DNA from 3 places in the Peribacillus sp. NPDC076916 genome. Region 3 is predicted to be linked to each of the others. Evidence: predicted binding sites of a transcription regulator. Region 3 holds the regulator's gene; each other region holds the start of a gene.
What was found. The regulator LexA, encoded in region 3, represses DNA repair genes until DNA is damaged. The targets are predictions, from matches to a motif close to CGAACATATGTTCG.

Region 1 (3,197 bases), on a different contig from region 3:
ATAATTATGATGTTCCTCGTATCCTTTATATAAAAAACAATACATCGTGAAGGATTCATCGCGTTTGATTTCACTAACCTTAATATTCTCCTTGCGCAAATATCGCCTTACCTCGGCAAGTTCGTCTTGAACCACTTTTAAAATATGTTCGACTAGCTCCGAATAGGGCCTTTTTAATTTAAATGGACTAATTTCGATGACCTTGAGATCCCGGTTTAAGACTGTTATAACCATAGGGAGGTAGATGGCTCTTTCAATCATATTACGGTCATCTTCTGGAATGCGGGTCATCATGACCGCTCCTTTCTAATAGCACGGCTTTTAATATTAGTATGTATACCATGCAGAAAAAAGAACATTTGTTCTGTTTTTTTATCCTAATGTATTTTCAGTGTATATGCAAGTGGTTTTGATAAATCTAGAAATATTCGTTAACAAGATTATGTTTTCCGGAGTTAGGGAAAGTATGAAGGTATATGGGTAATAATTCTTGCAATTTCAGGGGAAAGTGATATATCTAAAATAAACAGTTTTTAATAAGTTTATGCTGCTTTGATAGCAGCATGTCGAGGGAGATAATTATGGATTTGGTTACTATACGCGAGTGGTTTACACTTGATCATATATCTGCACTTATTCAGCAATATCGCTCATTCGGTCCAATTCCTGGGATCTTACTGCCGATGCTGGAAGCTTTTTTGCCCTTTTTGCCTTTAGTGGTGTTCGTGCTAGCTAACGCAACGGCTTTTGGTCTCTGGTGGGGGTTTTTATTTTCTTGGATTGGGGCGGTAGCGGGCTCTTATTTGATCTTTTGGATTATTAGAAGATATGGTCAAATGAGATTTTTCCGATTTTTGCAAAAGCATAAACAGGTGCAGAGGTTGATGGTTTGGGTGGAAAGCCATGGATTCGGTCCTTTGTTCATATTGCTCTGCTTCCCTTTTACACCTTCAGCCATCGTTAATATCGTGGCAGGACTTTCAAAAGTCAGTCCCTTGCAATATGGACTTGCAGTAGTGGGAGGGAAAGCGGTGATGATCTTTACGATCAGCTTCGTAGGTTACGATCTAGTATCCTTAATTCATAAACCTGTGCGTACGATCATTATCGGGATCGTCATCTTTATCCTATGGTATGTGGGGAAAAGACTTGAAGTCCGATTAAATAAAAGCATGAAGAGGGAAGAAGGACAATAAATTAGTATATAAATGCAGTAGGGGTTGAACTAGATGGAAAAAACAAACAAGAATTCTTTATCCGATTGGATAAAACCAGCGATGATAGCTTTTGTTATTTACATCTTGATCCGTACATTTCTCTTTTCAAGCTATGATGTTGAAGGGAAGTCGATGCAGCCGACCCTAGAAGATGGAAATAAACTTGTCGTGAATAAAATCAATTACCATATTCATGATATCAACCGTTTTGACATTATTGTTTTTCATGCGAACTCACAAGAAGATTATGTTAAGCGAGTTATAGGGATTGCAGGTGACCAAATTCGTTATAAAGATGATTGGCTATACGTAAATGGTGAGAAAGTGGATGAGCCTTATCTTCAGAAATTCAAGGAAGGTTTCCCGGGACAGGATTTTACGGGTGATTTTACATTAAAAGAATTGACGGATGTTACCAAAGTTCCCGAGGGCAAGCTTTTTGTCATGGGTGATAATCGTCTTGAAAGTGCTGACAGCCGTCACTTTGGTTATATACCGGTTGAAAATGTTGTCGGTAAAGTGGATGTTCGATATTGGCCGGTGAAAGAATTCAATTATAAATTTACAGGTGAATGATCGTGGAAGCCCAAAAATTATGTGGGCTTTTTCTTTTGGGGAAAAACGCGAACGTACGATTGGTGTTTTTTCAGGGGAAACGTTAAAATAATAGAAAGTAAATCTAATTGGAAACAGAAACCTAGTCATGTTTACTAAAGTATTTCTGGTATGATGGATCTAGATATTATGTTGTAAGGGGGAAAAAGAGATGTCACTCCGTTTTTTACTGGGAAGATCGGGTGCAGGGAAAACTTCGAATATATTGGACGAAATTCGCTCCAAATTGGCAGAAGATCCCGAAGGAAATCCAATTATCTACCTCGTTCCTGATCAGATGACGTTTCTATCTGAATATAAATTAATTAAAACACCAGGCCTTGCCGGAATGATCCGGACACAGGTTTTTAGTTTTAGCAGGCTTGCTTGGCGCGTTCTTCAGGAGACCGGGGGGATGAGCCGGCTGCATTTGGACAGCGTTGGCGTTAATATGTTGATACGGAAGATCATGGATGATAAAAAGGAAGAATTAAAGATGTTTCGTCGTTCTGCTGATAAGCAGGGGTTCATTGCACAGATGGAGCTAATGCTGGCTGAGTTCAAGCAGTATTGCATCCAACCTGATGACATTCAAAACTATTTGGCCGAAACCTCACAGGCCGGCAGCGGCATTCAGGATAAACTGCATGATCTTGAATTGGTCTATCAGGCTTTTGAGGATGAAATGGTTAACAAATATTTAGATTCTGAAGACTACTTCACTTTGCTGATCGAGAAAATGGCGGATTCTTCCTATATAAGGGATGCGGATATATATATCGATGGTTTTTATAGTTTGACTCCCCAGGAATTATTGATTGTGGAAGAAATGATCAAGCTGTGCAGGAGTGTAACGATCTCGCTGACGTTAGATCAGCCCTATAGACATTACGCTCCGGATGATTTGCAGTTGTTCAGGCAAACGGGAAATCTATATCATCACCTTTATCAGGCTGGGTTGAGGAATGGCATACCGATTTCAGAAGATCGGATCTTAGAAGGAACTGAAAGATTTGGAAAGAGCCAGGGACTGAATCATCTGGAAACTTATTTTGCCATTAGACCTGCCAAAGCGTTAGATCAGCCGCCTGATGTAACGATCGCCCAGGCAGTTAACCGCAGAGCCGAGATTGAAGGAGTTGCCCGGGACATCTTGTCGCTGGTCAGACAGAAACAGCACCGTTTCAGTGATATTGCGATTTTAGTCCGGAATGGAGAAGCGTACGCAGATATTTTACAGACCGTTTTTCGGGATTATCAAATTCCCTTGTTCGTCGATTCCAAACGGACGATGCTGAATCATCCTCTGATTGAGCTGATTCGTTCCACTTTGGAGATCATCAATGGCTATTGGCGTTATGAGCCGGTATTTCGTGCGATCAAGAC
Region 2 (3,197 bases), on a different contig from region 3:
GAACAAAGGGCAGTCACTGCTGCCCTCAATCATGTCAGCAAAGCGGAAAGTCAGCGATTCATGGTTCTCGAAGTCGTCCATTTACCCTCGGAGCATGTTTATAATATCGAAATGATGAATCGTTCTAACTTAGACTCTTCATTCATGGTGACAGTAGAGGATTTAACGGATGAAATATTATATATAAAATAAAACAACCGGACTGAATCACTTGGAATCTGTCCGGTTGTTTTATTGGATTTCACTCACAAGGATGAGCTCTTGTCCTGATTTTATAAAGTTTTCGCACCTAAATATTTTGGTTTCCAATAAGTATTATCCATATCCGTGATGGTTACTCCTTTAGAAGACGTAGCACTAATGAATTGACCATTTCCGATATATATTCCAACATGGGATACACCTGTTCTTCCAGAAGAAGTATCAAAGAATACAAGATCACCCTTAGCTGGTGAAGATACTTTTAAACCTGTATTGGAATAGAGTAATGATGTTGTACGCGGTAAGGTAATTCCTTGCGATTTCTGGAATACATAATAGACGAAGCCTGAGCAGTCGAATCCAGTCGGTGTCGTCCCGCCCCATTTGTAAGGTTTGCCGATTAAGGTTTTTGCATAGCTTATCAGGCTTGTATTATTGACATTATAAACACCAAGCGCATTAAATGTGCCCCGGCCGGCAATTCCATCGGCAGTTAATCCCTTGGCTTTCTGGAATTTTTTTACTGCAGATGTAGAATAGGTGCCGTAATATGTAGTCAGTGAACCTGTATATGTGAAATACCCTTTGGTTTTTAAAAGTTGTTGTAGTTGTTTGACATCGCTATGTGTCATTCCGGGTCTGAGGGTTTGATCTCCAATATTTGCAGAGGCTTGCAGTGGGGTTAGCATCATGGCAGATGCAACAGCAGCTGAAGCGATCCATTTCTTCATAATTTTCATTTCCTCTCTATCTCTCTATAATTCTTAACAATATTATCCTACAATACCATTATGACAATTAGACATAATTTTGGTTACAGTTTCATTACAAAAAATGAGCAGTAAGACTAAATGATAAATGGACGAAAGTCTATTGAAAAGGGTGTTTGAATTTCAAAAAACTGAGTATATGGATTCATTAAAAATTAATCAAGCTACTAATTGATTCTCTTTTAAAAAAACAATTTGGATACGGAGTTTAAATTTGGTATTTTATCCATTTTTAGTGTCAATTATATTTTTCAAGGAAATTACAATAAAAAGTAGAAATTTGTATGAAAACTTCCATTGAATAAGAACGTATATTCGGTTAAAGTTATGAATATAATAAAAGCGAACGTATATTCTTATTAGGGTGAAGAAATGATGGATTATGGGACGATGCCGAAACAATCAATTATGTGTATCGATATGAAAAGTTTTTATGCAAGCTGTTCAGCAGTCATGCTTGGTCTGGACCCGCTTGATTGTTATCTGGCGGTGGTTGGTGATTTGAAGAGGACAGGGAGCATTGTGCTCGCGGCTTCTCCAAAAATGAAGAAGGAATTTGGCATAAAGACAGGGTCGCGGATGTTTGAGATCCCGAATGATCCGAGGATTGTCGTCGTTGAACCTAAAATGGCGACCTATTTAAGGGTTTCGACGGAAATCACCCGCTTGTTCAACCGTTATGTGCCCAAAGAAGCGATTCACGTATATAGTGTGGACGAAAGTTTTGTGAAAGTCGATGGTGCCGCTTCTTTATGGGGAGATGCCCGGATGATAGCTGAAAAGATAAAGGATGAAATCGAACGCGAATTACAGCTCCCTTGTGCAATTGGAATTGGACCGAACATGCTTATGGCAAAACTTTGCCTTGATTTGGATGCCAAACATAAAGGGATTGCCGAATGGAAGTATGAGGATGTGCCAAGCAAACTTTGGCCGATTTCCCCGCTTCGTGAAATGTGGGGGATCGGCAGGCGCGTTGAAAAAACCCTTCATGGAATGGGGATATTTACGGTTGGGCAGCTTGCCAATTATGATCTTGAATTACTTGAAGCGAAGTTTGGGATTATGGGCAATCAGCTTTACCACCATGCGTGGGGAATAGATTTATCCGATATGGGGGCAGCGATCATCGAAGGGCAGGTAAGCTTCGGCAAAAGCCAAATCCTGCTGCGGGATTATAAGGAGGAGCATGAGGTGAAGCAGGTCATGCTGGAAATTTGCGAAGAAGTTGGAAGAAGGGCACGCACCCATCGCAAGGCAGGAAGAACGGTGAGCCTAAGCATTGGTTACAGCAAGGATGAGTTTGGCGGGGGTTTCCATCGTTCGCGTTCGATTAGCGAGCCGACCAACATTACGATGGAGTTATATAAAGTTTGTCTGGAGCTTTTTCATGAGAACTATAGGCAAAAAACGGTTCGGAGCATAGAGGTCAGACTCTCGAATATTGTGGATGATAACGAAATGCAGCTGACTTTATTCGATGCTTCGCGCTGGAAGAAGCGGGAATTGAGTTACACGGTTGATCGAATTCGCCATAAATATGGAGCCAAATCGTTATTGCGTGCGGTTTCGTATACGGAAGCGGGTACAGCCGTTTACCGAAGCAGGCTGCTTGGTGGGCATAAGGCGTAGGGGTGACTTTTTGAAGGGTGGGAAAAGAATGATTCGTGATCGCGGCCGTATCAAATGGACATCGATGATGTTACCGGAGCATGTGAAGATGCTGCGGGATTGGGTGGTGGAGGATGGCTATGAAACGAAGCGCATCCTGGATGAGCAGCAACTGGAAGAAATGAATGCTGTAATGGGGGAAGCGATGGAGGAAAGAAAGGATGTTACGATTGCACATTATGAAGGAAACCGGTATCAGCTGTTAATCGGCAGGATCCATTATTATAATGAACCCACCCAAAAACTTCATATCGTTGATCGATTTCAGCAGGTTCACTATATCAGGCTTTCCGATATAGCGGATGTAAGGATAACGGAATGATGAGCGGAAAGGCTGTTCCAAGGGACAGCCTTTCATTTTCGAAACGGCATCGTGATGAAAGGGATTACGATGCGTAAGAGAATCGGCATTTGCTAGCACGGTGTTCGTGTGGCTGATCTTGCAAAAGGAAGCAGGCAGTTTCTTTAACAGAAGCGTTTTTATCGTTTATAATGGGGGAAAGGAAAGACATCGGGAGGCGTGCAATCATGTATATTGAATGGACGGAAACAGCG
Region 3 (3,197 bases):
TTTGTTAATTGAAAAGGTATTTTGTGGGTAATGTATAATGGTATGGTTAACATGAGAGTTTTTGTGATTCAGCCAAAGTTAAGGTCGTAATTGTTAATTTAGATTTTAATTTAACGGATGTTCGATGGGGATAGAAGCCACTCGGGCTCGTGGCAATACAAGAGATTGATGAATTGAAACGAGACAACGGGTTTAATCTGTCTTTTGATAAGATTCTCTATAAGACAAAATACCTGTTTTAAGTGCAGCATAATTGCCAATGCTTGCATAGCCATAAAACCAGCCCATGAAAATCCCTGCAACCAAGTGATGACGATGACTGATGAAAATGGAAATGAACAAGCCAAGACCCAAAGCGATGGTAGGGATGAATTTTGGGCGAATATGAAACATGACCTTAATTAGTTGAGTAAGAATCATGATGATAGGAATGGCTATTACTGCATCCCAAAAGTTTGTATGGATGGTTGGGAAGTCCATAATTTCACCACCTTAAATAGAAGTTTTCAAAATTAATTTTTACTTTTTATCAAGGCTTTATACTATAATAAAAAAATTCATATTTAAAACTAATATATAAAAGGTTATGCAACCAGGTTTTGAAGATTTTCAGAGTTCAATTTTAAAGCCGTCAATCCATATAATTATATGGATTGACGGCTTTTTCTGGTTGGCCGCGGGAATGGTTTAAAACAACTCGGAAAGAGCCGACAATGAAGATAAACAGTAAAAAACGTCTATTAATGCGAAGATCTAATGAGCAAGGAAACATTTATTAAGGAGAATGCTCCTTATGCCCAGAAAATTCAAAAGGAATTAATATTTTACCATTGTTGTTATTGCATAAGCTTGCTTGGAGAGTGGATATGGGACAAGCTTATTAGCAAGTCAAGGAAAAAATATATTCGGTACAAAAGGTGACTTTAAGGGCGAGTCTGACATTATCCAAACAATCGAATACCTCACCGCTGTACCCGTTCAAGTATGGAACAAATTCAGGAAATACCCATCTTGGGAAGAAAGTCTTCGAGATCTTGCCAATCTATACGTAAACGGGACGTCATGGAATGGAAGTCTTAATTGTCAAAAAAAGGGATTCAGTCTCTGCTCTTGTAAAGCATATGTTCTACAATAGTACAGATTCAATAGTGAAATGGCTTGGGCGATCTTTACCTTATTAAAGTGAACCAAATATTAAGAATGAAATGGAATTTTTAACTGGCAACGGTATTTCAACACTCTCCTTTTTTTGAATGAGTTTCTTTCCAAAAGATGTAATATTCACATGAGAATAGATTCTATTAAAAAATATATTAAAACCTACTCTTCCATATGCATATTGAGAGAATTCGGGACATAAATTAAACAAACAAAAAAAAAGCGCGGTTAGCGCTTTTAGTGTATTTGTCTATATAAGCCTATTACTTTTCCAAGTATCGAAACATCTCGTAAAATAATTGGTTCCATATTTGAGTTCTCGGGCTGAAGCCTTATGTAATCCGGTTCCTTAAAGAATCGTTTTACAGTGGCTTCATCATCTTCCGTCATGGCCACGACGATATCTCCATTATTGGCATTGCTTTGTTGTTTCACGATGACATAGTCTCCATCATGAATTCCAGCTTCGATCATACTTTCACCCATGATTTCCAACATGAATACATGATCATCATGCGGAACCATGCTTTCGGGAAGCGGAAAGTATTCTTCTATGTTCTCGATGGCCGTTATAGGCATGCCCGCTGTTACTTTTCCAAGTAACGGAACGTTCACGACATTGGCTTTTGGAATATTGTTCGCTTCCTCCGAATTCATTATTTCAATGGCCCTTGGCTTGGTTGGGTCACGTCTGATCAGGCCTTTACTTTCCAGGCGGGATAAATGTCCGTGTACTGTTGAACTTGATGCAAGTCCCACTGCTTCGCCAATCTCCCGTACGGAAGGTGGATACCCTTTTTGGCGAACCTCTTCTTTAATGAAATCAAGAATATCTTGCTGCCGTTTTGATAGTTTAGTCATTAGTGCACCTCTTCCCCAATGTTCTTTGCTATATTATAGCATGGCCCCCAACTCTATACAAACATAAGTTCGAATTTTGTTGTTGACTGAAACAAACGTTCGTATTATAATTTGGTCATAACATACGAACGAACATTCGCTTTGGAGGGATATTTATGAAAAAATTATACAAAAATTATATTTATACGATTCTATTAGCGGGATCAGTATTTATCTTTTCAATTTTATTCTCTTGTACATTGAACAATGATCAAAAAAATGATTTCCTTTCTATAGAAGTAAGTGAAGGTGACACCCTATGGGGAATTGCCGAAGAATATGAAGAAGCAAATTTGACAAAAAAAGAATTCATTGGTTGGATAGAAGAGCATAATGGAGTAAGGGCAGATTCGATTAAACCTGGTCAAGTCATCGTCATACCGGTTAAAGGGGAAGAACTTGTCCAGAATTTGGCCAGTGACCAGTAAGCAGTGAAGGTAGGGTATTATGAAAGCGGTAATCTATTGTAGGGTCAGCACAGAAAAAGAGTCACAGGAAACATCATTGGCAAGGCAGGAAGATGAATTAGTCAAATTGGCAGAAAAGATGGATGTTGAAGTCATTTCCATAATAAAAGAACAGGCTAGTGGTTATGAGTTGAATAGGGATGGCATTTTTGACATGCTCGAACTATTTAAAACCAAAGAAGCTGAAGTACTATTAATCCAGGACGAAACGAGGCTGGGAAGAGGGAATGCCAAAATAGCCCTTTTCCATGTCATCCTTAAAGAAGATGTGAAAATTTATACGCTCTCACACGATGGCGAACTTGAGCTATCGGATTCGGATGCGATGGTCATCCAGATTGTCGGAATTGTAGAAGAATATCAAAGGAAACTACATAATCTAAAAATAAAGCGCGGGATGATAAGGGCCGTTGAAAAGGGGTATCGACCTCAAAAAAACCTTCAGAATCAAAGGAATTCCACCGGAAGGGACCGTAAGGAGATTCCTATAGAAGAAATCATTAAACTTCGGGCCAATGGATTGACATTTGCAGAGATCGCAGCAACTTTGAGGGGCTTTGGATACAATGTATCTAAGGCTACAGTGAACAGGCGTTTTCTCGAACATCAATTGAATACACTGGAAAGTCAATCATAGAACTTGTAATTTCGCTATTTTTTTAATACCATGAC

Region 1: a site for LexA is predicted at 1,842-1,855, ahead of addB (helicase-exonuclease AddAB subunit AddB). Genes of this name have one in related genera too.
Region 2: a site for LexA is predicted at 1,276-1,289, ahead of ACQKFG_RS06115 (DNA polymerase thumb domain-containing protein). Genes of this name have one in related genera too.

Annotation. Positions count from the first base shown of each region.
Region 1 covers NZ_JBNNIU010000001.1:567,030-570,226, reverse strand. The annotation lists gene ACQKFG_RS02855 (hypothetical protein) at 1-291, opposite strand, end outside; gene ACQKFG_RS02850 (TVP38/TMEM64 family protein) at 582-1,196, shown strand; gene lepB (signal peptidase I) at 1,230-1,793, shown strand; gene addB (helicase-exonuclease AddAB subunit AddB) at 1,984-3,197, shown strand, end outside.
Region 2 covers NZ_JBNNIU010000002.1:230,167-233,363, forward strand. The annotation lists gene ACQKFG_RS06105 (DUF3221 domain-containing protein) at 1-192, shown strand, start outside; gene ACQKFG_RS06110 (C40 family peptidase) at 273-932, opposite strand; gene ACQKFG_RS06115 (DNA polymerase thumb domain-containing protein) at 1,344-2,603, shown strand; gene ACQKFG_RS06120 (YolD-like family protein) at 2,632-2,964, shown strand; gene ACQKFG_RS06125 (iron-sulfur cluster biosynthesis family protein) at 3,171-3,197, shown strand, end outside.
Region 3 covers NZ_JBNNIU010000009.1:40,644-43,840, reverse strand. The annotation lists gene ACQKFG_RS21095 (hypothetical protein) at 193-480, opposite strand; gene ACQKFG_RS21090 (glucosaminidase domain-containing protein) at 854-1,135, shown strand; gene lexA (transcriptional repressor LexA) at 1,396-2,019, opposite strand; gene yneA (cell division suppressor protein YneA) at 2,175-2,486, shown strand; gene ACQKFG_RS21075 (YneB family resolvase-like protein) at 2,506-3,162, shown strand.